DNA from 3 places in the Pseudomonas sp. B22129 genome. Region 1 is predicted to be linked to each of the others. Evidence: predicted binding sites of a transcription regulator. Region 1 holds the regulator's gene; each other region holds the start of a gene.
The links. Region 1 encodes sigma-54, which starts transcription at its own class of promoters, with help from an activator protein. Its sites were predicted from a motif close to ANTGGCATNNANNTTGCTNT; they were not measured.
Positions count from the first base shown of each region.

Region 2: flgB (flagellar basal body rod protein FlgB) is a predicted target of sigma-54. The motif match lies at 5,515-5,534, and genes of this name have one in related genera.
Region 3: glnA (glutamate--ammonia ligase) is a predicted target of sigma-54. The motif match lies at 2,474-2,493, and genes of this name have one in related genera.

Region 1 is NZ_CP162592.1:345,552-355,215, reverse strand. It holds gene AB4P94_RS01655 (FagA protein) at 1-219, shown strand, start outside; gene AB4P94_RS01650 (class II fumarate hydratase) at 212-1,588, shown strand; gene AB4P94_RS01645 (hypothetical protein) at 1,616-2,059, shown strand; gene AB4P94_RS01640 (superoxide dismutase) at 2,061-2,672, shown strand; gene AB4P94_RS01635 (ZIP family metal transporter) at 2,707-3,600, shown strand; gene AB4P94_RS01630 (HPr family phosphocarrier protein) at 3,636-3,908, opposite strand; gene rapZ (RNase adapter RapZ) at 3,929-4,783, opposite strand; gene ptsN (PTS IIA-like nitrogen regulatory protein PtsN) at 4,786-5,250, opposite strand; gene hpf (ribosome hibernation-promoting factor, HPF/YfiA family) at 5,261-5,566, opposite strand; gene AB4P94_RS01610 (RNA polymerase factor sigma-54) at 5,642-7,135, opposite strand; gene lptB (LPS export ABC transporter ATP-binding protein) at 7,320-8,045, opposite strand; gene lptA (lipopolysaccharide transport periplasmic protein LptA) at 8,045-8,620, opposite strand; gene lptC (LPS export ABC transporter periplasmic protein LptC) at 8,607-9,179, opposite strand; gene AB4P94_RS01590 (KdsC family phosphatase) at 9,188-9,664, opposite strand, start outside.
Region 2 is NZ_CP162592.1:2,975,458-2,985,121, reverse strand. It holds gene AB4P94_RS13740 (ribonucleoside-diphosphate reductase subunit alpha) at 1-2,236, shown strand, start outside; gene flgE (flagellar hook protein FlgE) at 2,529-3,839, opposite strand; gene flgD (flagellar hook assembly protein FlgD) at 3,871-4,602, opposite strand; gene flgC (flagellar basal body rod protein FlgC) at 4,619-5,062, opposite strand; gene flgB (flagellar basal body rod protein FlgB) at 5,066-5,473, opposite strand; gene AB4P94_RS13715 (hypothetical protein) at 5,793-6,575, shown strand; gene cheR (protein-glutamate O-methyltransferase CheR) at 6,650-7,477, opposite strand; gene AB4P94_RS13705 (chemotaxis protein CheV) at 7,521-8,453, opposite strand; gene flgA (flagellar basal body P-ring formation chaperone FlgA) at 8,545-9,309, shown strand; gene flgM (flagellar biosynthesis anti-sigma factor FlgM) at 9,452-9,664, shown strand, end outside.
Region 3 is NZ_CP162592.1:974,693-984,356, forward strand. It holds gene typA (translational GTPase TypA) at 1-665, opposite strand, end outside; gene thiI (tRNA uracil 4-sulfurtransferase ThiI) at 805-2,259, opposite strand; gene glnA (glutamate--ammonia ligase) at 2,594-4,000, shown strand; gene AB4P94_RS04390 (chorismate mutase) at 4,204-4,740, shown strand; gene glnL (nitrogen regulation protein NR(II)) at 5,129-6,214, shown strand; gene ntrC (nitrogen regulation protein NR(I)) at 6,211-7,647, shown strand; gene AB4P94_RS04405 (hypothetical protein) at 8,280-8,720, opposite strand; gene AB4P94_RS04410 (tRNA (cytidine(34)-2'-O)-methyltransferase) at 8,719-9,174, shown strand; gene secB (protein-export chaperone SecB) at 9,307-9,664, opposite strand, start outside.

The sequences.
Region 1 (9,664 bases):
CGCCTGCTGGTCGACACTGCCAGCGACGTCGCCTTGCCCTGGCACTGGCGCTCCATGTGCCTGGACCAGGCCTGGCGCCCGTTGCGTGACCTGGAACAACTTTCTCACTGTGCCTGCCGCCTCAAGCGCTGGCAGGCCTTTGCCTGGCAATTGGCGACCTGCGAATTGCTGCCTTCCCTTTCTGTTTCTGACTTGGTGCAAGGATCTAACGATGAGTAACACCCGTATCGAACGCGACAGCATGGGCGAGCTGCAAGTGCCTGCCGAAGCCTTGTATGGCGCCCAGACCCAGCGCGCGGTGAACAATTTTCCGATCAGCCACCAGCGCATGCCGGCGCAGTTCATTCGCGCCTTGATCCTGGCGAAAACTGCCGCTGCCAGGGTCAACGTCGACCTGAAGCAAATCAGCGAAGGGCAGGGCAAGGCCATCGTCGACGCCGCTCAAGGGTTGCTTGAAGGCGATTTCATGCAGCACTTCCCGGTGGACATCTTCCAGACCGGTTCAGGCACCAGCTCAAACATGAATGCCAACGAAGTGATTGCCACCCTGGCCACTCGCTTGCTGGGCGAGCCGGTCAACCCCAATGACCATGTGAACTGCGGCCAAAGCAGCAACGACATCATTCCAACCACGATTCACGTCAGCGCCGCGCTGGTCCTGCACGAGCAAACGCTGCCTGCCTTGTTGCACCTGGTGCAAGTCATTGAGCTGAAGGCCAAAGAAGTTCACCCGTTCATCAAGACCGGCCGCACGCACCTGATGGACGCCATGCCGGTACGCATGAGCCAAGTGCTCAACGGCTGGGCGCAGCAGCTCAAAGCCAATATCGGCCACCTGCAGGACTTGCTGCCAGCTTTGCAGGCGCTGGCTCAGGGCGGCACGGCGGTCGGTACCGGGATCAATGCACATCCGGAGTTTGCGGCACGTTTCAGCCAACAACTCAGTAGCCTGACCGGTGTGAAATTCACCCCGGGCAAGAATCTATTCGCGTTGATCGGCTCCCAGGACACCGCCGTGGCGGTTTCCGGACAGTTGAAATCCACTGCTGTCTCGCTGATGAAAATTGCCAATGACTTGCGCTGGATGAACTCCGGACCGCTCGCCGGCCTGGGTGAAATCGAGCTGGAAGGCCTGCAGCCCGGCTCTTCGATCATGCCGGGCAAGGTCAATCCGGTGATTCCGGAAGCCACGGCCATGGTTGCCGCGCAGGTGATCGGCAATGACACGGTGATCACCGTCGCCGGTCAGTCAGGCAATTTCGAACTGAACGTGATGTTGCCGATCATCGCCCAGAACCTGCTGGGCAGCCTTGAGCTGCTGGCCAACGCCAGCCGTTTGCTGGCCGACAAGGCCATCGCCAGCTTCAAGGTCAATGAGGCCAAGCTCAAGGAAGCGCTGTCGCGCAACCCGATCCTGGTCACGGCACTGAACCCGATCATCGGTTACCAAAAAGCCGCTGAAATCGCCAAGAAGGCCTACAAGCAAGGTCGCCCGGTAATAGACGTCGCCCTTGAAGACACCGATTTGTCACGCAGCCAGCTGGAAACCCTGCTGGATCCGGAAAAACTCACCGCCGGCGGCGTGTAATCACCGACCCTGCTTTGGAGGTTCACCGTGGAGCACTGGAAACGCACGATCGAAAGGGCTAACCGCTGCTTCATGGCGGGCGAGTTGGTGGATGCTCGCGAAGCTTATCTACAGGCCCTGGCCCTCGCCCAAGTGTTATTCGAACGCTGGGCGGACGCCGACGAGGCAGTGGCGGCTTGCGTCATTTCCCACCATAACCTGGCGGACCTGCACCTGCGTCTGAACCAGCCCGAGGAGAGCGCGGAATACCTCTGCGCCATTCACCAGCGCTTGTTGCAAACCATGCAGGACTCGCGCCTGAGCTCGCAATTGCGTGAAGCGGCGTTGCGTCAGAGCAGCAAGACCTACGTCGAACTACTGAATTTCATCAGCGATCACGGCGAGTACCCACGTACTCATCGTTTGCTGGGCGGCACTGCGGCGCAGTCGGATGCGTCGGTCCGCAACAGTCCTTATTACGGAGCTCATTGATATGACCTACACCTTGCCTGCATTGCCCTACGCCTACGACGCCCTGGAACCGCACATTGATGCGCAAACCATGGAGATCCACTACACCAAACACCACCAGACCTACATCAATAACCTTAACGCAGCGGTCGAGGGCACGGAGTTTGCCGGGTGGCCGGTAGAGAAACTGGTGTCCAGCGTCCAGCAACTGCCGGAAAAGCTGCGCGCAGCGGTGATCAACCAAGGTGGCGGCCATGCCAACCATTCCTTGTTCTGGGCGGTAATGTCGCCAAAAGGTGGCGGCAAACCCGAGGGCGCACTGGCCAAGGCCATCGATGAGCAACTGGGCGGCTACGACAGCTTCAAGGACGCCTTTACCAAGGCGGCGCTGACCCGTTTTGGCAGTGGTTGGGCCTGGCTGAGCGTCACCCCGCAGAAGACCCTGGTGGTGGAAAGCAGCGGCAACCAGGACAGCCCGTTGATGAGCGGCAACACACCCATCCTCGGCCTGGATGTCTGGGAGCACGCTTACTACCTGCTGTACCAGAACCGCCGTCCGGAATACATCAACGCCTTTTACAGCGTCATCAATTGGCCGGAAGTTGCCGCCCGCTACAAGGCCGCCTTGGCCTGATATTCCACCCCTATAACAAGATCTAAGGCCGACTATGGGCACTGAAACACTGGCGATCAGCAGCGGGCGAATGTTTCGCTACGCATTCGGCTCGCTGTTGCTATCGGCAGGAACGGCATTGCTGGTGGCTCACGGGCTGGCCTGGCTGAACCTTGAGCCACGTATTCTGCGTGCCTTGCAGGGCGGGGCGATCTGCGCGCTCGGCACGGCGTTGGGTGCGGTGCCGGTGCTGGTGATTCGCCGGATGCCGGTGGCGTTGAGCGATACCCTGCTGGGCTTTGGCGCCGGTGTGATGCTCGCGGCGACGGCTTTTTCGTTGATTGTGCCGGGTATTGCGGCCGCTGAAACCCTGGGGCTCTCGCCATGGGGGGCCAGCGGGCTGATCAGTTTCGGCATTATGCTTGGGGCTTTCGGTTTGTATCTGGTTGATCGCAAGGTCTCCGGCGCCAGCCCGGAAATGTTGGTGGGCACGCCGGATAAACCGGTGATCCTGCCGCGCATCTGGCTGTTTGTATTTGCCATCATCGCCCACAACATTCCTGAAGGCATGGCCGTCGGCGTTTCTGCCGGTGGTGGAATGCCGGATGCCGACAGCCTGGCCATGGGCATTGCCTTGCAGGACGTGCCGGAAGGCTTGGTGATTGCATTGGTGTTGGCCGGCGCGGGGATGTCGCGGGTCAAAGCGTTCTTGATTGGTGCTGCGTCAGGCCTGGTCGAACCAGTGTTTGCCGTGCTTTGCGCTTGGCTCGTGAGCCTGGCCGAAGTGCTGCTGCCTTTGGGGTTGGCGCTGGCCGCGGGTGCGATGCTGTTGGTGGTGACTCATGAAGTCATTCCTGAATCACGCCGCAATGGCCATGAAAAGCTCGCCAGCCTGGGGTTGTGCATCGGGTTTTGTTTAATGATGGTGATGGATACTGCGTTGGGGTGAAGCCATTGCGGCTTCACCTGCCCTAAAGGGTGAGTTCACTCACCCTCATCAAAGAAGTTATTGATCAGCGCCACCAGTGCGGCCATGGCTTCATCTTCCTGCTCGCCTTCCGTCTTCAAGTGAATCCTGGTGCCTTTACCTGCGGCCAGCATCATCATGGCCATGATGCTTTTGCCATCGACCATGGATTCCGGCGTGCGCCCGGCGCGAATCTGGCAGGGGAACTGGCCGGCAACGCCGACAAACTTGGCGGAGGCTCGGGCGTGCAGGCCCAGCTTGTTGATGATTTCAATTTCCAGAGCGGGCATCGCGAGGGTGTTCCTTTCAGCTAAAGGTCGCGGTGGCGGACCTGGACGTTCTTGAGGGTTTGTTGGAGCACCTGGCCCAGGCGTTCAGTCAGGTAGACGGAACGATGGTGGCCACCGGTGCAGCCAATGGCTATGGTGACATAAGCCCGGTTGCTCGCGGCGAATCGTGGCAGCCATTTGAGCAGGTAGCTGGAAATGTCCTGGAACATTTCTTCCACATCCGGCTGCGCTGCAAGGTAATCGGCTACAGGCTGATCCAGCCCGGACTGGTCGCGCAACTCCGGTTTCCAATAGGGATTGGGCAGGCAACGCACGTCGAATACCAGGTCAGCATCCACCGGCATCCCGCGCTTGAAACCGAACGACTCAACCAGAAACGCCGTGCCGGGTTCCGGCTGGTTCAGCAGGCGCAGCTTGATGGCGTCACGCAACTGGTAAAGGTTCAGCCCGGTGGTGTTGATCTTGAGATCGGCCAGGTCAATGATCGGGCCAAGCAGCGTGGTTTCGTCTTCGATGGCTTCGGCCAGAGAGCGATGTGGGCTGCTCAGAGGATGGCGGCGGCGGGTTTCGGAGAAGCGCTTGAGCAGCGTTTCTTCATCTGCGTCCAGATACAGCACATCGCAGTGGATGTGCTTGGCGCGCACCTCTTCGAGCAATTCGGGGAATCGCGAGAGATGGCTGGGCAGGTTGCGGGCGTCAATCGAGACGGCGACCAGAGGTTGCGCCAGTTCGGTATGAATGAGTGCACGCTCTGCCAATTCCGGCAGCAGGCCAGCGGGCAGGTTATCGATGCAATAAAAACCATTGTCCTCAAGAACGTTGAGGGCGGTGCTTTTACCCGAGCCGGAACGGCCGCTGACGATGATCAAACGCATGATTACTGCCCGTTTTGTTCATCCAGTACAACCTGATAGAGCGCCTCGTTGCTTTTGGCGCTGCGCAGTTTGTCGCGTACTTCCTTGCGGTCGAGCATGCTGGCGATCTGCCGAAGCAGTTCCAGGTGTGCATCGGTGGCAGCTTGCGGGACCAGCAGAACAAAGAGCAGGTCGACCGGCGCGCCGTCGATGGCGTCGAAATCGATAGGAGCGTCCAAGTGGAGCAGGGCGCTCACCGGGGATTCACAGCCTTGCAGGCGGCAGTGAGGAATGGCTATGCCGTTGCCAAAACCGGTAGAACCGAGTTTTTCACGGGCAATAAGCGCTTCATACACAGCTTGCGTGTCCAGTTCGGGCACTTCACGGCCGATCAGGTTGGCAATTTGTTCGAGGGCGCGCTTTTTACTGCCGCCCGGCACGTTCACAAGGGAACGGCCGGGGGTCAGGATGGTTTCAAGTCGGATCATGGGGGGAGAGTTAACGACCTGTACCTTGCATCAGGTGCAGATTCTTTTCCTTATGCTTTTTGAGTTGGCGGTCAAGCTTGTCAGTCAAGGCATCGATTGATGCATACATGTCTTCATGCTCGGCATTGGCGACTACTTCGCCACCGGGGATCTGTAGGGTCGCTTCAATTTTTTGCTGAAGTTTATCGACCTTCATGATGACTTGCACATTGGTGATCTTGTCAAAATGACCCTCAAGCCGTTTCAGCTTCTGCTCGACGTATTCGCGCAATGGAGGGGTGACTTCTACATGGTGTCCACTGATGTTGACTTGCATACAGCTTCTCCTTCGTTGCCAGTGCATAAAGCGGTGGGCAGAAATACCCACCACTGGAACGCTATGGCCCGCCCGTCACATCAAACGCTTACGCTCGCTGGAAGGCGCGATCCCGAGGGACTCGCGGTACTTGGCGACGGTTCGACGGGCGACCTGAATGCCTTGTGCCTCCAGTAAACCAGCGATCTTACTGTCACTCAATGGCTTTTTCTGATTTTCCGCGGCAACCAGTTTTTTGATGATCGCGCGGATGGCCGTGGACGAGCATTCGCCGCCTTCGGAGGTGCTGACGTGGCTGGAGAAAAAGTATTTCAACTCATAAATACCCCGTGGGGTATGCATGAATTTCTGTGTGGTTACCCGCGAAATCGTCGACTCATGCATGCCGACGGCTTCGGCGATGTCGTGCAGAACCAGCGGTTTCATGGCTTCGTCGCCATATTCCAGGAAGCCGCGCTGGTGCTCGACGATCTGGGTGGCCACTTTCATCAGGGTTTCGTTGCGGCTTTGCAGGCTCTTGATGAACCAGCGTGCTTCCTGCAACTGGTTGCGCATGAAGGTGTTGTCGGCGCTGGTATCGGCGCGGCGCACAAAGCCTGCGTATTGCGGGTTGACTCGCAGGCGTGGCACCGACTCCTGGTTCAGCTCCACCAGCCAGCGCTCGTTGTCTTTGCGCACGATCACATCAGGAACGACATATTCGGCTTCGCTGGACTCGATCTGCGAGCCTGGGCGCGGGTTCAGGCTTTGCACCAGCTCGATCACCTGGCGCAGGTCATCTTCCTTGAGCTTCATGCGGCGCATCAATTGGCTATAGTCGCGGCTGCCCAGCAAGTCGATGTAGTCGGTGACCAGGCGCTGTGCTTCGATGAGCCACGGCGTTTTGGCGGGCAGTTGGCGCAATTGCAGCAATAGGCATTCGCTGAGGGTGCGGGCGCCAATGCCGGCGGGCTCGAATTGCTGGATGCGGTGCAGGACGGCCTCGATTTCGTCCAGTTCGATATCCAGTTCTGGATCGAATGCCTCAAGAATCTCTTCGAGGGTTTCGTCCAGGTAACCCTGGTTATTGATGCAGTCGATCAAGGTGACGCCGATCAGGCGATCAGTGTCCGACATGGGTGCCAGGTTCAGCTGCCACAGCAAATGGCTTTGCAGGCTCTCGCCGGCGGAGGTGCGGGTGGTGAAATCCCACTCGTCATCATCATTGCTGGGCAGGCTGCTGGCGCTGGTCTGGTAAACATCTTCCCAGGCGGTGTCCACGGGAAGCTCATTGGGGATGCGTTCGTTCCATTCACCTTCCTCGAGGTTATCCACCGTTGGGGCGGTTTCCTGGTAGGAGGGCTCTTGCACGTCAGAGTTGGGTTTTTGCTCGATGTTGTCGGCCAGCGGGTCTGCATTATCGAAGTCGTCGCCTTCTTCCTGGCGTTCGAGCATCGGATTGGACTCCAGGGCCTCCTGGATCTCCTGTTGCAGGTCCAGGGTCGACAATTGGAGCAGGCGGATGGCCTGTTGCAGCTGCGGTGTCATCGTCAGCTGCTGGCCCATTCTCAGGACTAGCGATGGTTTCATGGCAGGGGCTTAACACCTTATTCGCCGGCGCAATGCGCCATCCACGACAGGGCGCGTGAGCGCCAAACATAAGCAAATTATATGCCTGATATCGGGTGCTTTGCCTAGAGCGCGGTAACAATAAAAAAACCGAGGTTTTTATTGACTCCCGCGCGCCTTGGCGAATGGCCAGACACCGCAGTGCTTACAGGCGGAACTCGTGGCCCAGGTACACTTCCTTGACCAGTTCGTTAGCCAGGATGGTGGCGGAATCGCCTTCGGCAATCAGCTGGCCATCGTTGACGATATAAGCGGTTTCACAGATATCGAGGGTCTCACGGACGTTGTGGTCGGTGATCAACACACCGATGCCCTTGGCCTTGAGGTGATGGATGATCTGCTTGATGTCGCCGACCGAGATCGGGTCGACGCCGGCAAACGGTTCATCCAGCAGGATGAACTTCGGTGCGGTAGCCAGGGCACGAGCGATTTCCACACGACGACGCTCACCACCGGACAAGCTCATGCCGAGGTTGTCGCGAATGTGGTTGATGTGAAATTCCTGCAGCAAGCTTTCCAGCTCTTTGCGGCGGCCGTCACGGTCAAGTTCCTTGCGGGTTTCAAGGATCGCCATGATGTTGTCGGACACCGACAGTTTGCGGAAGATCGACGCTTCCTGGGGAAGATAACCGATACCGGCGCGGGCGCGGCCATGCATGGGTTGGTGGCTGACATCCAGGTCGTCGATCAGGACGCGGCCCTGATCGGCCTGGACCAGCCCGACAATCATATAGAAGCACGTGGTCTTGCCGGCACCGTTAGGGCCGAGCAGGCCGACGATCTGGCCACTGTCGATCGACAGGCTGACGTCGCGCACGACCTGACGGCTTTTATAGGCCTTGGCCAGATGCTGGGCTTTCAGGGTTGCCATTAATTCGTCTTCTTCGCAGCGGGTTTGGGTGCAGCTGGAGCGGCGCCGTCTTTCTGCTTCGGCTGAATAACCATGTCGATGCGCGGCTTCGGAGTACCGATCTTCGAACCGTTGGCACGGCCGGCCTGGGCGATTTGCTTCACGGTGTCATAGGTGATCTTTTCACCGTCAGTGGTGTTGCCGTCACTGCTGACAACCCTGGCCTGATCGATCAGGATGATGCGATTCTGCTGGGCGTGGTACTGGATGGTCTTGCCATAGCCCTTCATTGGAGCGGGGTCCGCCGCCGCTTGCTTCTGTTCGAAGTAAGCCAGGTTGCCCACCGAAGTCACGACGTCAATATCACCCGCCGGCGTGCGCGTGAGGGTCACGGTGTTGCCGGTGATCTTCATCGAGCCTTGGGTGATGATCACGGCGCCGGTGTAGGTTGCAACACCTTGCTTGTCATCCAGTTGAGCATCGTCAGCCTGAATGTGGATCGGTTGCTGGCTATCGTTCGGCAGAGCCCAGGCGCTCACGCTTCCCAGTGCTGCGCCCAGACCGAGCAAAATAGGGAGGGTTTTAACGAGCCTCATACTGTCCTCTTACGTTCGATAGCAGGTGTATCCTGCTTTCTTTCAAATACGCTTTCATTCCCTTGCCAGTCGATACACCGCCAGCGCCGTCGATTCTAACGTCTTGCTCGGTCTGCGCATATTGCTGTTGTGGGAAAACGGTCATGCGACTGCTGGTAATAATAGTGTCACGGTTCTTTTCATCGGTACGCGCAACGCGTACCGAGTCGATCAGTTCCACTTGGGTACCGTCCGGGTTGACTTCGCCACGCTGGCTGGTGACGTGCCACGGAAATTCGGTGCCGCGGTAAAGGTTCATGTCCGGGTTGGTCAGCAGAGTGACCTCGGAGGCTTTCACATGATCGACCTTGTCGGCTGTCATCTCGTACTGAACCTTGCCATCCGGCAGGAACTGCACGCTGTAGGCATTGGTTGCGTAATAGTCGATAACGCCTTCGTCAACCTGTGCAACAGGCTTGTCGAGGAAGCGCTCCGGGCTGATATTCCAGTAGCCCACTGCCAGAAATAGCGCGGCAATGACTCCGAACAGCAGGAAGTTGCGAATCTTTTTGCTCAGCATAAAACGCTCTATAGGTAGGCGGCGTGAGCCGCTTCAAGACGGCCCTGGGCACGCAGGATCAATTCGCAGAACTCGCGGGCAGCGCCTTCTCCGCCGCGGGCGGTGGTGGTGCCGTGTGCGTGTTCGCGAACGAAAGCCGCAGCGTTTGCAACGGCCATGCCCAGGCCGACCCGGCGTATCACCGGCAGGTCAGGCAGGTCGTCACCCAAATAGGCGACCTGTTCATAGCTTAGGTTGAGTTGACCAAGAAGCTCGTCCAGAACCACCAGTTTATCCTCGCGGCCCTGATACAGGTGAGGAATCCCCAGGTTTTGTGCGCGGCGTTCCACAACCGGAGTCTTTCGACCACTGATAATCGCCGTTTGCACGCCGGCCGCCATCAACATTTTGATGCCTTGGCCATCGAGCGTGTTGAAGGTCTTGAATTCGCTGCCATCCTCGAGGAAGTACAAGCGGCCGTCAGTCAGCACGCCGTCCACGTCGAA
Region 2 (9,664 bases), 2.6 Mb from region 1:
CTCCTTCGTGACCGCGCGCCTGCTGATGGACACCCTGCGTGCCGAAGGCCTGGGCTTCCTGAAAGTCGCCGACAGCGCCACCCACCACGAGATGGCTGACCTGTACGCCAAGGCCCTGCCGGCCTACATCGCCAAGGGTATCGAATTCGAATTGCTGAACCCGGTCCTGGCCACCTTCGACCTGGAAAAACTCGGCAAGGCCATCAACCACGAGCGCGACCAGCAGTTCACCTACCTGGGCCTGCAAACCCTGTACGACCGTTACTTCATCCACAAGGACGGTATCCGCTTCGAACTGCCGCAAGTGTTCTTCATGCGCGTGGCCATGGGCCTGGCGATCGAAGAGAAGCAGAAAGAAGACCGTGCCATCGAGTTCTACAACCTGTTGTCGTCCTTCGACTACATGTCGTCGACCCCGACCCTGTTCAACGCCGGCACCCTGCGTCCACAGCTGTCGAGCTGCTACCTGACCACCGTGCCGGATGACCTGTCGGGCATCTACCACGCGATCCACGACAACGCCATGCTGTCCAAATTCGCCGGCGGCCTGGGCAACGACTGGACGCCAGTGCGTGCACTGGGTTCGTACATCAAGGGTACCAACGGCAAGTCGCAAGGCGTTGTTCCGTTCCTGAAAGTGGTGAACGACACCGCTGTAGCCGTGAACCAGGGTGGCAAGCGCAAAGGCGCTGTGTGTGCCTACCTGGAAACCTGGCACATGGACATCGAAGAGTTCATCGAGCTGCGCAAGAACACCGGTGATGACCGTCGTCGTACCCACGACATGAACACCGCCAACTGGATCCCTGACCTGTTCATGAAGCGCGTCTTCGATGACGGCCAGTGGACCCTGTTCTCGCCATCCGAAGTGCCGGACCTGCACGACCTGACCGGCAAGGCTTTCGAAGAGCGCTACGAGTACTACGAAGCCCTGTCCCAGTACCCTGGCAAGATCAAGCTGTTCAAGACCATCCAGGCCAAAGACCTGTGGCGCAAAATGCTGTCCATGCTGTTTGAAACCGGCCACCCATGGCTGACCTTCAAAGACCCGTGCAACCTGCGCAGCCCACAGCAGCACGTGGGCGTGGTCCACAGCTCGAACCTGTGCACCGAGATCACCTTGAACACCAACAAGGACGAGATCGCCGTTTGCAACCTGGGCTCGATCAACCTGCCGAACCACATCGTCAACGGCAAGCTGGACACCGCCAAGCTGGAACGTACCGTCAACACCGCCGTGCGCATGCTCGACAACGTGATCGACATCAACTACTACTCGGTGCCACAGGCGCAGAACTCCAACTTCAAGCACCGTCCGGTTGGCCTGGGTATCATGGGCTTCCAGGACGCTTTGTACCTGCAGCACATTCCTTACGGTTCGGACGCTGCAGTTGAGTTCGCCGACAAGTCCATGGAAGCGGTCAGCTACTACGCGATCCAGGCTTCTTGCGACCTGGCCGACGAGCGCGGTGCCTACGAGACGTTCCAGGGTTCGCTGTGGTCCAAAGGCATCCTGCCGCTGGATTCGCAACAGATCCTGATCGAGCAGCGTGGCCAGAAGTACATCGACGTTGACCTGAACGAATCCCTGGACTGGGCGCCGGTACGTGCCCGCGTGCAGAAAGGCATTCGTAACTCCAACATCATGGCCATCGCACCGACCGCCACCATCGCCAACATCACCGGCGTGTCGCAGTCGATCGAACCGACTTACCAGAACCTGTATGTGAAATCGAACCTGTCGGGCGAATTCACCGTGATCAACCCGTACCTGGTTCGCGACCTGAAAGCCCGCGGCCTGTGGGACTCGGTCATGATCAACGACCTGAAGTACTACGACGGTTCGGTGCAACAGATCGAGCGCATTCCGCAAGAACTCAAAGAGCTCTACGCGACCGCCTTCGAAGTGGACACCAAGTGGATCGTCGACGCGGCAAGCCGTCGTCAGAAGTGGATCGACCAGGCTCAGTCGCTGAACCTGTACATCGCCGGCGCCTCGGGCAAGAAGCTGGACGTGACCTACCGCATGGCGTGGTACCGTGGCCTGAAAACCACTTACTACCTCCGTGCCCTGGCCGCGACCAGCACCGAGAAGTCCACCATCAACACCGGTAAGCTGAACGCTGTTTCCAGCGGCAACCACGGTGATGATTCGGTGCTCGCCGCACCGGCCGGCCCGGCACCAGTGCCTAAGGCCTGCGCGATTGACGAACCGGATTGCGAAGCTTGCCAGTAAGCTGAGCCGGTAAGCGCCAAAAGGCGCTTACTCCAAACCCCCGACAAACCCCCTGGGTTTGCCGGGGGTTTTCTTTTGCCTACAGGCTTACCTGTAGTGAGCGGGCTTGCCCCGCGCTGGGTGGCGAAGCCGCCCCAAAACCAGGCGCCTCGTTCTGTCCGAAACACCACGGCGTTCTGGTTGGGGCGGCTTCGCCACCCAGCGCGGGGCAAGCCCGCTCACTACAAGGCCTTCAATAAACGCCCACAAAAAAGCCCCTCGCAAGAGGGGCTTCTTGTAGAGCACTACCGCATCACGTCATCTGAATGATGGTCTGCATGATGGTGCTCTGGGTGGAGATGGTCTTGGCGTTCGCCTGGTAGTTGCTCTGAGCCTTGATCAGGTCCACCAGCTCGTTGGTCAGGTTGACGTTGGAGTTCTCCAGGGAGTTGGCCACGATGGCGCCCAGGGTGCCGGATTGCGGGGCATCATAGCCCGGCTGGCCCGACGCGAAGGTTTCCTTCCAGGTGGTGCCGCCATTGGGCTGCAGCCCCTGTTCGTTGTTGAAGCTGGCCAGGGAGATCTGGCCGATGGCCTTGCTCTGCTGGTTGCTGAAGGTGGCGAACAGTACGCCGCTGCCGTCGATTTTCAGGCCTGTGATCTGGCCGGTAGCATAGCCATCGGTGACCGGCGGGTTGCGATAGGTCGCCGAGTTGTACTGGGTGATGTTGGCCATGTTGATGGCGATGCCACCCGGGTTGGCGTCCGCACCGTTTTTGGTCCATACGCCGTTGGTCACGGTGCCCGGCACCCAGCCAGTCAGTTGCAGGGTGGTGCTGGAGGTTGTGCCGGTGACAATCCCGGTCAGCTTGCCGGAACCGTCAAAGCTCAATGTCGAGGCCACCGGAGGCGTGGAGCCCGTGCCGGTTGGCTTCGAACCATCGGGGTTGCGCCCGTCGATCAAGGTGTAGGACTTCCAGGTATTGGAATCCGTCTTGACCAGGTACTGCACCATCGGATGTGCGTTACCTTGAGTGTCGTACAAGGTTGTGGGGTATTGAGTGGTGAAGGTACTGGTGTCCGTTGGGTCGAACGGCTTGGCCGTCTGATCGATCACCGGCGAAGACGAGTTCAGGTTACTCGTGGAGTCCACTTTAGTGGACGCCTTGGGCGGCAGGTTCGCCAGGTTCAGTTGCAGGTCGACCAGGCCACCCTTCTGGATGTTGCCATCGGCATCCGCGGCGTAACCTTGCAGGCGCGAGGTGCCGGTGTTGTTGGTGATGTAGCCGTCCTTGTCTGAACGGAACGAGCCGCTGCGGGTATATTCCAGCGAACCGTCGCTGCCCTTCTGAACGAAGAAGCCGCCGCCCTGGATCGCCATGTCCAGAATACCGCCGGTGTTATTGACGTCACCCTGGGTGAACTGCTGGGACACGGCCGCCAGGTTTACGCCGTTGCCGACGCTGTTCTGGCCGGTGCCCAGTTTGGACGCCGCGTAAATGTCCGAGAATTCGGCACGGGACGACTTGAAACCGGTGGTCGCGACGTTGGCGATGTTGTTGCCGGTCACGTCCAGTTGTTTGTTGGCCGCATAGAGGCCGCTAAGGCCGATGTTAAAAGACATGTTTCTCTCCTTCTGCCGTATTTAGCCGGCTCTATGTACCGATAGTCTGAATTTGCGACAGCTTGACGCTGCCCATGCCGCCTGCAAGGTTGAGCAGCATTTCGCCGCCGGTCTTGCTCAACGTCACGCTGGTGACCGTTGCCGGCAGCGAAGTTGCCAAGGCAACCGAGTCGCCTTTGTCATTCTTGGTGGTGGCCGCGAAGGTGTAAGTCCCGGCGGGGGCGACGTCACCCTTGTCGGTCTTGCCATCCCAGATAAAGCTGGCATCGCCGGCGCTCTGGGCACCCATGTCGATCGTGCGCACCACGTTGCCGTCTTTGTCAGTGATTTTCACCGAGACGTTGCCCGTCGCCGCCGTCACCGCGACCGAGCCGGTCATGCTCTTGCTGGTGTCGACCATCGCCTTGTCGGTCTGGGTGATGATCGAACGGCCTACCAGCGACGACGCCTGCAGCGCTTGCGAGGAGCTGAAGTTGCTGGAGATCGCATTCACCGAGTCGTTCAGGGTGTTGATCCCTTCCAGGCTGCTGAACTGCGCCAGTTGCGCCACGAACGCGCCGTTGTCCTGAGGCGACAGCGGGTTCTGGTTTTTCAGCTGGGTCACCAGCAGTTGCAGGAACGCGTCCTTGCCCAGCGACTGGTTACCCGTCGCAGCCTTGGCCGCATCGCCAAGGTTGCTGTTATCCGTCGAGGTCTTGACCTTGGAATTGAACAGGTCCTGGACCGGCGTGTTGGGTGTAGACGTGGTATCAACAATGGCCATTATTTGGCGCCCCTTATCACTGACCCAGGGTCAGGACCTTCTGCATCATGGTTTTGGCGGTGTTCATCATTTCCGCGTTGGTCTGGAACGAGCGGCTGGCGGAGATCATGTCAGCCATTTCCTCGACCACGTTGACGTTCGGGTAGTACACGTAGCCCTTTTCGTTCGCGGCCGGGTGGTTAGGCTCGTAGCGGGCTTCCAGGTTGCTCTGGTCTTCCACCACGCCGAGCACCTGCACGCCCTGGCCTGCGGCGTCCTGGTTCTGGAACAGCGAATCGCTGCCGCCGCTCTGGCCGCCCTGGAACATGGTGGCGAACACCGGGTGACGGGCGCGGTAGGTCTGGTCGATGCTCGACGACACGGTCTCGGCGTTGGCGATGTTACTGGCGACGGTGTTCAGGCGCGTGGTCTGGGCGCTCATGCCGCTGCCGGCAATATTGAAAACACTGGCTAAGGACATGGCTTACTCTCCACGCAGGGCTGACATCAGCCCTTTGAATTTGCTGTTGAGCAGGGTGAAGCTGGCCTGGAAGTTCACCGAGTTTTCGGCGTAAGCCGATTGCTCCAGCTGGGCGTCGACGGTGTTCTGGTCGATCGACGGCTGCATCGGCGTGCGATACAGCAGCGACTCGTCACCACTGCTCAGGCCTTGCGCTTCGATATGACGGCTGTTGGTCATGTTCAAGGCGAAGGTGCCGTTTTTGGTCTTGTCCTGCTGGGCGGTGAGCACGGCGGAGAAGTCCAGGTCCCGAGCCTTGTAGTTCGGGGTATCGGCGTTGGCAATGTTGTTGGCCAGGACTTCAGCACGCTGGGCGCGAAAGCCCAGGGCTTGTTCGTGGATACCGAGCGCTTTATCGAAGCTGATGCTCATGGCGGAAACCTTTAGGCTGACCTGCTTTTCGTAACAGGGTTATAGCAAGGCCCATGCCAGTTTATTCAAGCCCCGTAACTCAAGGGTTTGCGAGGGTTTTGCCGGCGGCAATGCCAGAAAAGCGGCAACCGGTTTCCGCGTGGCGCCAGTAAAGCGGCAATGGGGGTTGCCGCTTTATGCGATAGAGGCAGGAGGCAAGTGAGGGAAGCGAACATTCCGGGCCGTTCATCGGCACTGTTATTTTTGACAGTTGCGATACCTGCCACAAGGGACGCCTGATGAGGCAGCCCCCTTCGCGCGAAATACAGAGGCAAGAAAAATGCTAACTCCTTTGCCACCCAGATTTATCGATCAAGATTCGACCGCCCCCATTCCGAACCTTAATACCAACAGTATCGTTGGCCCCTCTGCCAGGCTGGCACTGGATTTTCCGGTCGAGCGTGCGGACCGAATCTATTTGACGCTGAGCAGCACCGTTCTCGGTGGCGAGTACAACCAAAGCTTTGATGTTGCTCAAGATGCTCCCGGGCAGGAACTCCTTATACCCAGGAGGTTTGTTGAAGCCAGTACCGGAACGATTGTCAGTTTGCTGCTGCAGATAAGGCGTGGACGGCTGATCACCCCGGCACCCACCGCGAGAGTAAGCATCAACTCGCGCCCCATCGTTGTCCCGCCTGCACCCACAGTATGGAATTTCAACGACGGCACCTTTCAAGGCTGGGTACCGCAAGGGCCTTACGTGGGAGGGATACTGCACATTATCAATTCCAGCGTGGTCGTCGACCTTCCAAACAGCCAGGCTACCAGCGCCCACATCATTTCCCGGCCTGTGCCGGTGATCGCCGGGCGTACGTATGACTGCAGTTTTGATGTCATCGGAGGCGCGGCTACCAGCGATGGCTCGATCCTTTACATGACGATGAATGGCACCCAGATCGGGCCGGACGTACAGAACATCACTCAAGTCCGGCCGCAAACCGGCACCGGCAGCTTCATTGCCCCGCTCACAGGCGATGTACGGCTAGGTATTTTCAATAAGGCGGTGCCTAACGGCGTTCACCGTCTCTCCCTGGGCAACATTCGCATGACGGCCAGGCCCTGAACATAAGCTGTCGATAATTTGCGTAAAAAAAACGGGAAGCCCAAGGGCCTCCCGTTTTTTTGCTCAATCACCTGTCACTTGGCCTGATAAATGATGCCAGGGCTGCATTGCACCATCTGGTAATGATCCGGCAGACCATTGAGCGCTTCGGAAGCGCCGAGGAACAGATAGCCACCCCGCTTGAGTGTGCCGTGGATGCGCAGCAGGATGTCTTTCTTCACTTCGGCCGAAAAGTAGATCAGCACGTTGCGGCAGAACACCATGTCGAACTTGCCCAGGCTGGCATAGCTGTCGAGCAGGTTGAAGGAGCGAAACTCCACCCGGCTCTTGATCGGTGCCTTGACCGCCCAACGCCCCGCCCCTTTCGGGTCGAAGTAACGCTGCAGGCGCTCCTGGGACAAACCGCGGCCCAGGGCCAGGCTGTCGTACTCGCCGGTCTTGCAGTTGGTGAGCATGGTGCCGGACAAGTCGGTGGCGACGATTTGCGCGCCGGCCTTTAACTGGCCCATGTTGGTCCGCTCGAACTCATCGATGGACATCGAAATCGAATACGGTTCCTGCCCCGACGAACACGCCGCCGACCAGATACGCAGGCGCTGGCCCGGTGCGGCCTTGATCGCCTCGGGCAGCACTTTGCTCTTTAGCACCTCAAAGGGGTAGGTATCGCGAAACCACAAGGTTTCGTTGGTGGTCATGGCATCGACCACCATTTCCTTGAGCCCGCTGCGCGGCTGGCCCTGGATACGCTGCACCAGCTCCCCCAGGGATTTGATGCCCTGCTGTTCCATCAGTTTATTGAGACGGCTGGATACCAGGTACTGCTTGTTTTCACCGAGCAATATGCCACAGGCTTTTTCCAGGAAGACCCGGAACTGTTCGAAATCCAAATTACCCGTAGACAATGATACCGCCTCTTAAATCGTGTGACCGCCAGGGGAAATCCCCTTAGCCGTGATCTGCTGCCTTGATCCGGTCGACTACCCGGGATGCCAGGTCATCAGGACGGAATTTGGCCAGAAAGTCATCGGCACCGACTTTCTTGACCATCGCCTGATTGAAAACACCTGACAACGAAGTATGCAGGATGATATGCAATTTTTGCATGCGTGGATCGTTACGTATCTCGGCCGTGAGGGTGTAACCGTCCATTTCCGGCATTTCAATGTCGGAGATCATCATCAGGAATTCTTCTTCAGGCTTCTTGCCTTCATCCACCAGCTTGCGCAGGTAATCCAACGCCTGGCGGCCGTCATTGAGGGCGACCACATCGACGCCCACGGTTTGCAGGCAGCGGGTCACTTGCTTGCGGGCCACCGAGGAGTCGTCAACGGTCAACACCCGTAACGATACCGCCTTGTGCGCGGTTTCGGCGTCCACCACGCCGACCGAGATGGTTTCCGAGGTCGGCGCCACTTCGGCGAGGATTTTCTCCACGTCGATGATTTCCACCAACTGGTTGTCGACCCGCGTCACCGCCGTGAGGTAGTGATCGCGCCCGGTGCCCTTGGGCGGCGGATGGATCTCTTCCCAGTTCATGTTGACGATGCGCTCCACCGAGCGCACCAGGAACCCCTGGGTCTTGGTGTTGTACTCGGTAATGATCACGAACGGGTTCTCGCGGTCCTGCAAACCCGCAGAGCCGGTGGCCATCGCCAGATCAAGAATCGGAATGGTCGCGCCACGGATGTTGGCCACGCCACACACCACAGGGCTGGATTTGGGCAGGATAGTCAGCTTGGGACACTGCAACACTTCCCGCACTTTAAACACATTGATGCCATACAGCTGCTTGCCGTCCAGGCGGAACAACAACAACTCCAGGCGGTTCTGCCCTACCAGCTGTGTGCGCTGGTTTACTGAATCCATTACACCTGCCATGCCTTTACTCCTACGCTAAAACCTTTGGCGATACTTGCAGGGCAGCGCACCGCTGACTCTAAACGGCACGAGCTTTGCTATCTGGTTGGTCATGGATATTAAAACGACAGTTTCCCGACGCCCAGGCCTTGCACGGTATTACAGACAGCTCTGTGTACTGCTGACGCTGCTCGCCTTGGGGCTGGGCGCCACGGCCCGCGCAGACAACGTCACCTTGCCTGATCTCCTTATCGGCGTCACTCAGGGCTTTCTTGAGTTCACTGTAGAAGATTATCTGGCGACCACCCAGACCCCGGGCCGTTATGAAATCCAGGTCAGCCAGCTGGACCCGCGCCTGCGCATGCCCATGTGCGACAAGGAATTGACAGCCAGCCTGGAAAGCCCTGCCCAGCCCATTGGCCGCGTGACGGTAAAAGTGCGCTGCGAAGGCGCCTCCCCCTGGACGGTCTTCGTGCCGGCGCAGGTCAAGCTGTTCCGTGATGTGGTGGTGGTGACACGGCCGTTGAAACGCACCGGCATTATCGGTTTCGGCGACGTCGCCCTGCGTGAACGGGACATCAGCCTGATCAGCCAGGGCTACCTCACGTCCGTTGACCAGGCGGTTGGGCAGAAATTGACCCGCCCGATGGTGACCGATCAAGTGATTACCCTGGTTCATCTGGAGCAGGCCGAGGTGATTCGCAAGGGCGACCAGGTGGTGATTTCCGCCAGCAGCGGTGCGCTGACGGTAAAGATGCCGGGCGAGGCCTTGTCCAATGGCGGCATGAGCGAACAGATCAGGGTCAAGAACCTCAACTCCAACCGTGTGATCAAGGCGCAGGTGACCGCGCCGGGGCAGGTCGAGGTGGCTTTATAGTTTACTGGCACAGGACGCCCGCTTTTCCTACACTGTGCGCCAGACGTTCGCGCGTACAGGTTTATTGTCAATCGAGCCTAAAGTTTGTCCGGGTATGGCCGAAAACATGGCAAGCGTCCAAATACCCAGAGGTTTTTTTATCATGGTCATCGATTTCAGTCGTTTGAATAATTCCCAGGCTTTGCCGGGCAATACGCGCACCAGCGGGGCCAAGGACAGCGTTGAAGCCAAGTCCCAGCCAGCACCTGCGGCCAAGACAGAACAGGCCGGCGCCAGCCAAAGCGGGGAATCCGTACACCTGAGCAATGAGGCTCAACAGTTGCAGAAGGTCACTGACTCGCTGCGCGACCAGCCG
Region 3 (9,664 bases), 630 kb from region 1:
CCGATAACACCCAGGAAGCTGTTGTAGTCCAGTGCCGAGATTTGCATCTGGAACGGGCCTTCACGGTCAACTTTCGGCGCAGGTACGTTGTCGACGATCGACTGGTACAGCGGGGTCATGTCTTCAGCCATGTCGGTGTGTTCCAGACCGGCAATGCCGTTCAGGGCCGAGGCGTAGACGACTTTGAAGTCCAGCTGTTCTTCGGTAGCACCCAGGTTGTCGAACAGGTCGAAGATCTGGTCCAGAACCCAGTCCGGACGCGCGCCTGGACGGTCAACCTTGTTGATGCACACGATCGGACGCAGGCCGGCTTCGAACGCCTTCTTGGTCACGAAACGGGTTTGCGGCATAGGGCCGTCTTGAGCGTCAACCAGCAGCAGAACGGAGTCAACCATCGACATTACGCGTTCTACTTCGCCGCCGAAGTCGGCGTGGCCCGGGGTGTCCACGATGTTGATGTGGTAGCCGTTCCAGTTGATGGCGGTGTTTTTAGCCAGGATGGTAATACCGCGCTCTTTTTCCTGGTCGTTGGAGTCCATCACGCGCTCGTCGTTGAGCTCGTTGCGCTCCAGGGTGCCGGATTGACGCAGGAGTTTGTCTACCAGGGTGGTTTTACCATGGTCAACGTGAGCAATGATGGCGATGTTACGTAGATTTTCGATCACTTGTGTATCTCGATCAGAGGATTCGGTGTGCTGACAGGTCGTGGCAGCGATTAACAGTAGAGTCAGGCCTTGCCGTTACAGCTTGACGGCAGAGTCGGGGGGCCGGTGACGCAGGCCACAGGCAAACAGCCCCGGGCTCTTAGCTCGGTCGATAAACGCGCACATTGGCATGCCCCTCACTGAGCAAATGGTGGGCATGCAGGCGACTCATCACGCCTTTGTCGCAATACAACAGGTACTGACGGCTGTTATCCAGTTCCTTGAAACGCGCGTTCAGTGCGTAGAACGGCAGCGTTTGCACGTCGATGCCAGCGATTTCCAGCGGTTCATCTTCAGCGGCATCCGGGTGACGGATGTCGACGACAATCTGGCCCGCCAGGGCTTCGCTGACTTCTTCGATTTGCACATCCTGGCCCAATTCGTCGATCACGCGATCGATTGGCACCATTTTGGCGTTCTCGAGCGCACGCTCCAGAATCGCCATGTCGAACTGTTGTTCTTCGTACTCCACGCGATTGCGCTTGGCGTGGGTCTTGGGGTTCACCGAGATGACCCCGCAATATTCAGGCATGTGCTTGGCAAAATCCGCCGTGCCGATTTCTTCGGCCAGGTCGATGATGTCCTGCTTGTGGCTGGCGATCAGCGGGCGCAACACCAGCTTTTCGGTCACGCAGTCGATCAGCGACAGGTTCGGCAGCGTCTGGCTGGAGACCTGGGAAATCGCTTCGCCGGTCACCAGCGCGTCGATCTGCAACTGATCCGCGATCCTGGACGCGGCGCGCAACATCATACGCTTCAATACTACGCCCATATGACTGTTATCGACTTTGCCGAGAATTTCGCCGAGCACTTCTTCAAAGGGTACGCTGACAAATAGCACGCGTTGGGAGCTGCCGTACTTCTTCCAGATGAAGTGCGCGACTTCCATTACGCCCAATTCGTGTGCACGCCCGCCCAGGTTAAAGAAGCAGAAATGGCTCATCAGGCCGCGGCGCATGATCTGGTAGGCCGCCACCGTGGAATCGAAACCGCCGGACATCAGCACCAGGGTCTGTTCCAGGGCGCCCAAGGGGTAGCCGCCGATGCTGTTGTGCTGGCTGTGGATCACAAACAACCGTTGGTCGCGAATTTCCATGCGCACTTCAATTTGCGGCGCTTTCAGGGAAATTCCGGCGGCGCCGCACTCGCGACGCAGCTTGCTGCCGACGTATTTCTCGACATCCATGGAGCTGAAGGTGTGCTTGCCGGCACGCTTGCAGCGCACCGAAAAAATCTTGCCTTCGATCTCATGGCCGTAGTGCTGTTTGCACTTCTCGGTGATGTCATCGAAGTCGCCCAGCGGGTACTCATCCACCTGCAGGAAATGCGCGATGCCCGGCATGCAGCTCAGGCGCTCGGTCATGTCCTTCAAGGCTTTGGCGTCGGTAATGCGGGTTTCCAGCTCGAGGTTGTCCCACACGCCGTTCACCACCACAGCCGGGTCCAGGTCACGGAGCACGGCGCGGATATTCTTGGCCAATTGACGGATGAAACGCGTCCGTACCGGTCGGCTTTTGATGGTGATCTCGGGGAAGACTTTTACGATTAATTTCATGGAAACAGCGCGCGCCGGGCCTGCTGAAAAAGGGGGGCGCGGATTATAGCGGAAATCGCTCAAGGTTTAACCAGTTAATATGCAACGCCATTCGAGCGCACCAAAACGGGTCATTTGCGCAAATAAACGCTACATTGCAGTGCGCTTTTTATTCCGCTTCAGCGGATTGCACCTTTATAGGGGCCATTTTGAGGCAAAAAGGCCATGTTGGCGCACTGGCATGCAATTTGCTCTCTTGTGAGGCAGGTTGCCTTGGTCGAGTATTCGCGCCGGCATCACCCACATTCTAAGGGCTAACTCCACTACCCCAGCCCGAAGCCACCCGGAGGACACCATGTCGAAGTCGGTTCAACTCATCAAAGATCATGACGTTAAATGGATTGATCTGCGCTTCACGGACACTAAAGGTACTCAGCACCACGTGACCATGCCGGCTCGCGACGCGCTGGATGATGCTTTCTTCGAAGAAGGCAAAATGTTCGACGGCTCCTCCATCGCTGGCTGGAAAGGCATCGAAGCTTCCGACATGATCCTGATGCCGGACGACAGCACTGCCGTACTCGACCCGTTCACCGAAGACCCAACCCTGATCATCGTCTGCGACGTGATCGAGCCTTCGACCATGCAAGGCTACGACCGCGACCCACGTGCGATCGCCAAGCGTGCCGAGGAATACCTGAAGTCGACCGGTATCGGCGACACCGTATTCGTAGGCCCGGAGCCAGAATTCTTCATCTTTGATTCGGTCAAGTTCAAGTCCGACATCTCCGGCTCCATGTTCAAAATCTTCTCCGAACAAGGTTCGTGGATGTCCGACCAGGACGTGGAAGGCGGCAACAAAGGCCACCGCCCAGGTATCAAAGGCGGCTACTTCCCGGTTCCACCATTCGACCACGACCACGAAATCCGTACCTCCATGTGCAACGCCATGGAAGAAATGGGCCTGGTCATCGAAGTTCACCACCACGAAGTGGCCACTGCCGGCCAGAACGAAATCGGCGTGAAGTTCAACACCCTGGTGGCCAAGGCTGACGAAGTTCAGACCCTGAAGTACTGCGTACACAACGTGGCTGATGCCTACGGCCGTACCGCTACCTTCATGCCTAAGCCACTGTACGGCGATAACGGTTCGGGTATGCACGTTCACCTGTCCATCGCCAAAGATGGCAAGAACACCTTCGCTGGCGAAGGTTATGCCGGCCTGTCCGACACCGCCCTGTACTTCATCGGCGGTATCATCAAGCACGGTAAGGCCCTGAACGGCTTCACCAACCCGTCGACCAACTCCTACAAGCGTCTGGTCCCAGGTTTCGAAGCACCGGTAATGCTGGCCTACTCGGCGCGTAACCGTTCCGCCTCGATCCGTATTCCTTACGTGTCCAGCCCTCGCGCTCGCCGTATCGAAGCCCGCTTCCCGGATCCGGCAGCCAACCCATACCTGGCCTTCGCTGCCCTGGTAATGGCTGGCCTGGACGGTATCCAGAACAAGATCCACCCTGGCGACGCTGCCGACAAAAACTTGTACGACCTGCCGCCTGAAGAGGCCAAAGAGATCCCACAAGTGTGCGGCAGCCTGAAAGAAGCCCTGGAAGAACTGGACAAGGGCCGCGCGTTCTTGACCAAAGGCGGCGTATTCAGCGACGACTTCATCGATGCCTACATCGAGCTGAAAAGCGAAGAAGAAATCAAGGTTCGCACCTTCGTACACCCACTGGAATACGAGCTGTACTACAGCTGCTGATCCGGTAGCGCCGCGTAAAGTGGCGTGATGAAAAAAGACCGCCTTCGGGCGGTCTTTTTTTTGCCCGGGATTTAGTTGACCGGAACCTGAAACGAATGAAAATTGTGGGAGCTGGCTTGCCTGCGATAGCGCACCACCAGCCACCTGATGTATGACTGATACAGCGCAAATCGTCGCACCGCCGCCCCCACAGGAGATCACCCTTGAAGTTTCGACTTGTGTTCGCTCTGTTATTTTTCAGTGCTACAGCAAACGCAGCGCCCGCCACCCTCGAACCGCTGCTCAACAGCATCGCCGAACGCCTGGCCATCGCCGACCAGGTGGCCCTGAGCAAATGGGACAGCCACAAGGCCGTGGAAGACCGCCCCCGCGAGCAGGCCGTGCTCGCCAGTGTGAGAACCCAAGCCCCCGGCTACAAACTGACGCCTGAGGCGGCCGAGCAGTTTTTCTCGGCCCAGATCGAGGCCAATAAACTGGTGCAGTACACCCACCTGTCCGACTGGCACTTCAAAGGCAAGGCACCTGAAACCCCGCGCCCGGACCTGGTCGGTAAAATTCGCCCGGCGCTGGATGAGCTGCAAAAACATTTGCTGCAACAACTGGCCGACTTCAGCCCAGAGCGCACCAACCCACAGTGCCCGCAATGGGTAGCGCAGGCCGTGCATCAACCGCTATACGACCCGCTGCAGCAAATCGCGATGACCCGCGCCACCGCCGAGCTGTGCATCTACAAAGGTTAAAGCCTGCAAACCCAATCAAAAACTGTGGGAGCGGGCTTGCTCGCGAAGGCGGCGTGTCAGCCAATACCTATCTCGACTGAACCACCGCTTTCGCGAGCAAGCCCGCTCCCACATTTGGACAGCGTGCATTCAGCCACCCGTGAGACAGCTTCCTGAACAAACCTTCCAAAACCGCACTATATTGGTGCGGTAGGTTGCACCTTTCCCACCCCATCAGCCCATTTTGGTTCGAAACTTCCTGAGCAAGCTGGCATAACGCCACAGTTTCGCGCCTCAAACGCCCATTTCAGGGGTTTCGCGCTTCTTTTCGGAGCCTTGGTTTGGTTTTTGCATTTTCCTTGTATCAGCGTGTGCCCGAAGCCTGCGCCTTGCTCCAAAAGAGGTCCCGATGACCATCAGCGATGCACTGCACCGTTTGTTACTCGACAACCTGACCACCGCGACCATCCTGCTCAATGACGACTTGCGTCTTGAGTACATGAACCCGGCGGCGGAGATGCTCCTGGCCATCAGCGGCCAGCGTAGCCATGGGCAGTTCATCAGCGAATTGTTCACCGAGTCGGCCGAAGCCTTGAGCTCGCTGCGCCAGGCCGTGGAACAAGCGCACCCGTTCACCAAACGCGAAGCGATGCTCACCGCCCTCACCGGCCAGACCCTGACCGTCGACTACGCCGTAACCCCGATCCTGAGCAACGGCGCCACCCTGCTGCTGCTCGAAGTGCACCCGCGCGACCGCCTGCTGCGTATTACCAAAGAAGAAGCGCAGCTGTCGAAGCAGGAAACCAGCAAGATGCTGGTGCGCGGCCTGGCCCACGAGATCAAGAACCCGCTGGGCGGGATTCGCGGTGCCGCGCAGCTGCTGGCGCGCGAACTGCCGGAGGAGCATCTCAAGGACTACACCAACGTCATCATCGAAGAGGCCGACCGCCTGCGAAACCTGGTGGACCGCATGCTTGGCTCCAACAAGCTGCCGTCGCTGGCGATGACCAACGTGCACGAAGTGCTGGAGCGTGTTTGCCAACTGGTCGAAGCCGAAAGCCAGGGTTGCATCACCCTGGTGCGCGACTACGACCCAAGCATCCCCGACGTATTGATCGACCGTGAACAAATGATTCAGGCCGTGCTCAATATCGTGCGCAACGCCATGCAAGCCATCAGCAGCCAGAACGAGCTGCGCCTGGGCCGCATCAGCCTGCGCACCCGCGCCCTGCGCCAGTTCACCATTGGCCATGTGCGCCATCGCCTGGTGACCAAGGTCGAGATCATCGACAACGGCCCGGGCATTCCTGCGGAACTGCAGGAAACCATCTTTTTCCCCATGGTCAGCGGCCGCCCGGACGGTACCGGGCTGGGCCTGGCCATTACCCAGAACATCATCAGCCAGCACCAGGGTCTGATCGAGTGTGAAAGCCATCCCGGCCACACCACGTTCTCGATCTTTCTGCCACTGGAACAAGGAGCCCCATCGACATGAGCCGTAGTGAAACTGTCTGGATCGTCGATGACGACCGTTCTATCCGCTGGGTCCTCGAGAAAGCCTTGCAACAGGAAGGCATGACCACCCAGAGCTTCGACAGCGCCGATGGGGTGATGAGCCGCCTGGCGCGCCAGCAGCCGGATGTGATCATCTCCGACATCCGCATGCCCGGCGCCAGTGGCCTGGACTTGCTGGCGCGGATTCGCGAGCAGCATCCGCGCTTGCCGGTGATCATCATGACCGCGCACTCCGACCTGGACAGCGCTGTCGCGTCTTATCAGGGCGGTGCCTTTGAATACCTGCCCAAGCCATTCGATGTGGACGAGGCGGTAGCACTGGTCAAGCGCGCCAACCAGCACGCGCAGGAGCAGCAAAATCAGGAAGCGCCACCGGCCCTGACCCGCACCCCGGAAATCATCGGCGAAGCGCCGGCGATGCAGGAAGTGTTTCGCGCCATCGGGCGTTTGAGCCACTCCAACATCACCGTGCTGATCAACGGCGAGTCCGGCACCGGTAAAGAGCTGGTGGCCCACGCGCTGCACCGCCACAGCCCACGGGCGGCCTCGCCGTTCATCGCGCTGAACATGGCGGCGATTCCCAAGGACCTGATGGAGTCCGAGCTGTTCGGCCATGAGAAAGGCGCGTTCACCGGTGCAGCCAACCTGCGTCGCGGCCGCTTTGAACAGGCTGACGGCGGCACGCTGTTCCTCGACGAAATCGGTGACATGCCGGCCGACACCCAAACGCGCTTGCTGCGCGTGCTGGCCGACGGTGAGTTCTATCGCGTTGGCGGCCACACGCCGGTCAAGGTCGATGTACGCATCATCGCCGCGACCCACCAAAACCTCGAAACCCTGGTGCACGCGGGCAAATTCCGTGAGGACTTGTTCCACCGCCTCAACGTGATCCGCATCCACATTCCACGGATGTCGGACCGTCGCGAAGACATCCCGACACTCGCCCGCCACTTCCTCAGCCGCGCCGCGCAAGAACTGGCAGTTGAGCCAAAGCTGCTGAAAAGCGAGACCGAGGAATACCTGAAGAACCTGCCATGGCCGGGCAACGTGCGCCAGCTGGAGAACACTTGCCGCTGGATCACGGTGATGGCGTCCGGGCGCGAAGTGCACATCAGCGACCTGCCGCCGGAGCTGTTGAGCCTGCCGCAGGATTCAGCACCGGTGACCAACTGGGAGCAGGCACTGCGTCAATGGGCGGATCAGGCGCTGGCACGCGGCCAGTCGAACCTGCTCGACAGCGCCGTGCCGGCGTTCGAGCGGATCATGATCGAAACCGCCCTGAAGCACACTGCCGGCCGCCGCCGCGACGCCGCCGTGCTGCTGGGCTGGGGCCGCAACACCTTGACGCGCAAGATCAAGGAGTTGGGGATGAAGGTCGATGGTGGGGATGATGATGAGGGTGATGAGGGCTAGACCCAAAATCCACTGAAATTCCAAGTGGGAGCTGGCCTTGTGTGGGAGCTGGCTTGCCTGCGATGCAGTCACCTCGGTGTGTCAGTCACACCACAGTGATGCTATCGCGGGCAAGCCCGGCTCCCACATTTGTTTTGTGCCGCGACAACTACTGTGCACCGCTTCAATGCACCACGAACCGGCATCGGGCACGGATCCAACACCGGAAACGCCCATCCAATCAAGAAAATATTAAAAGCCAAAAACACCAAAGCCCCGTACTCCGGGGCTTTGCGCTTTCTGGCGTAATTTTTTGGCACACATTGCAACTTCTGGCACGCGCCCTGCAATAACCCTTGTACAACCCAGTTTCGGGGACCTTGGTACAGGCAGGCCGAGAATCCCCTCTTTACACCCGGGGTGCTTGATGCGAACCGCGTCGCGCTCCACACCGCTTTGGGGAACCCCGGTACAGGCAGGCCGGGGACTCCCTCTTTAACACCGAAGCCTTTAAGGCTTCACCCCGTTTTGGGAGCCCTGGTACAGGCAGGCCGGGAACTCCCTTCTTTACACCCGGGGCTTATGCGGCACAGCGCCCATAGCCCCAGCCCGTTTTGGGAACCTTGGTACAGGCAGGCCGGGGATTCCCTCTTTTATTGCTCTTGGAGATGGACCTCCAGCCGCCAGCGGCCATCGACCTTCTCCCCCTTCCACTCTCCATGCAACGGCCGAGCCGCCACCAGGTTCAGCAGCAGGCCGCCATCGGTCTTGCGCACGCGCCAGTTCACATCCTTGTCATTCACCTTGAGTTGACCGCTGGCCGCCTTGCCCTGGGCGTCAAACAGCAAAGCCACGGTGCCGTCGACATGCTCGCCGTGCAGCTTGGGTTCGCTGTTAAACCACACCACCACACCGTCTGCCGTGATCTCGACCTGTTGCAGCTCAATGGGGTCCGGGGTGGTCAGGCGGCCGATCATCAGGCCGATCATCAGCCCCACAATCGCCAAAGAGCCCATCACCCGCGGCAATAGCTTCGGCCTTGGGTCGTCTTCAGGGGTAGAATGCAGCGCATCTTTGCCTTCGGAGCCGTGCATGTTTCACGTCATCCTTTTTCAACCAGAAATTCCGCCGAATACCGGCAACGTTATCAGGCTGTGCGCCAACAGTGGCTGCCACCTGCATTTGATCGAGCCGTTGGGCTTCGACATGGACGACAAGCGCCTGCGCCGTGCCGGGCTGGACTACCACGAGTACGCCACGCTCAAACGCCACGCCGACCTGGCCAGTTGCCTGGAAAGCCTGGGGCACCCACGGCTGTTCGCGTTCACCACCAAGGGCTCGCGGCCGTTTCATGATGCCAGCTTTGCCGAAGGCGACGCCTTCCTGTTTGGCCCCGAGAGTCGCGGCCTGCCGGCCGAGGTGCTGGATGCCCTGCCTGATGGCCATCGCTTGCGATTGCCGATGCGTGAAGGGTGCCGCAGCTTGAACCTATCGAACACCGTCGCCGTTGCCGTCTACGAAGGCTGGCGCCAACTGGGCTTCAAGTAACACACAAAACAAAATGTGGGAGCGGGCTTGCTCGCGAAAGCGGTGTGTCAGTCACTGAAGATATCGACTGAAGTACCGCATTCGCGAGCAAGCCCGCTCCCACATTTGATCGGTGTCGCTGTTTAGAACCGCTTACTGAACAGTCGACGAACCTTCCTGTTGCATGCGCTGCAGCTCTTGAGCGTACAGGGCATCGAAGTTCACCGGAGCCAGCATCAGCGCAGGGAACGAGCCACGGGTGACCAGGCTGTCCAGGGTCTCACGGGCATACGGGAACAGGATGTTCGGGCAGAACGCGCCCAGGGTGTGGCTCATGGACGCTTCGTCCAGGCCCTGGATCAGGAAGATACCAGCCTGTTGCACTTCAGCAATGAACGCCACTTCTTCACCGTTCTTGACGGTAACGGAGAGGGTCAGCACCACTTCGTGGAAGTCACCTTCCAGGGCTTTTTGACGGGTGTTCAGGTCCAGCGCAACGCTTGGGGTCCAT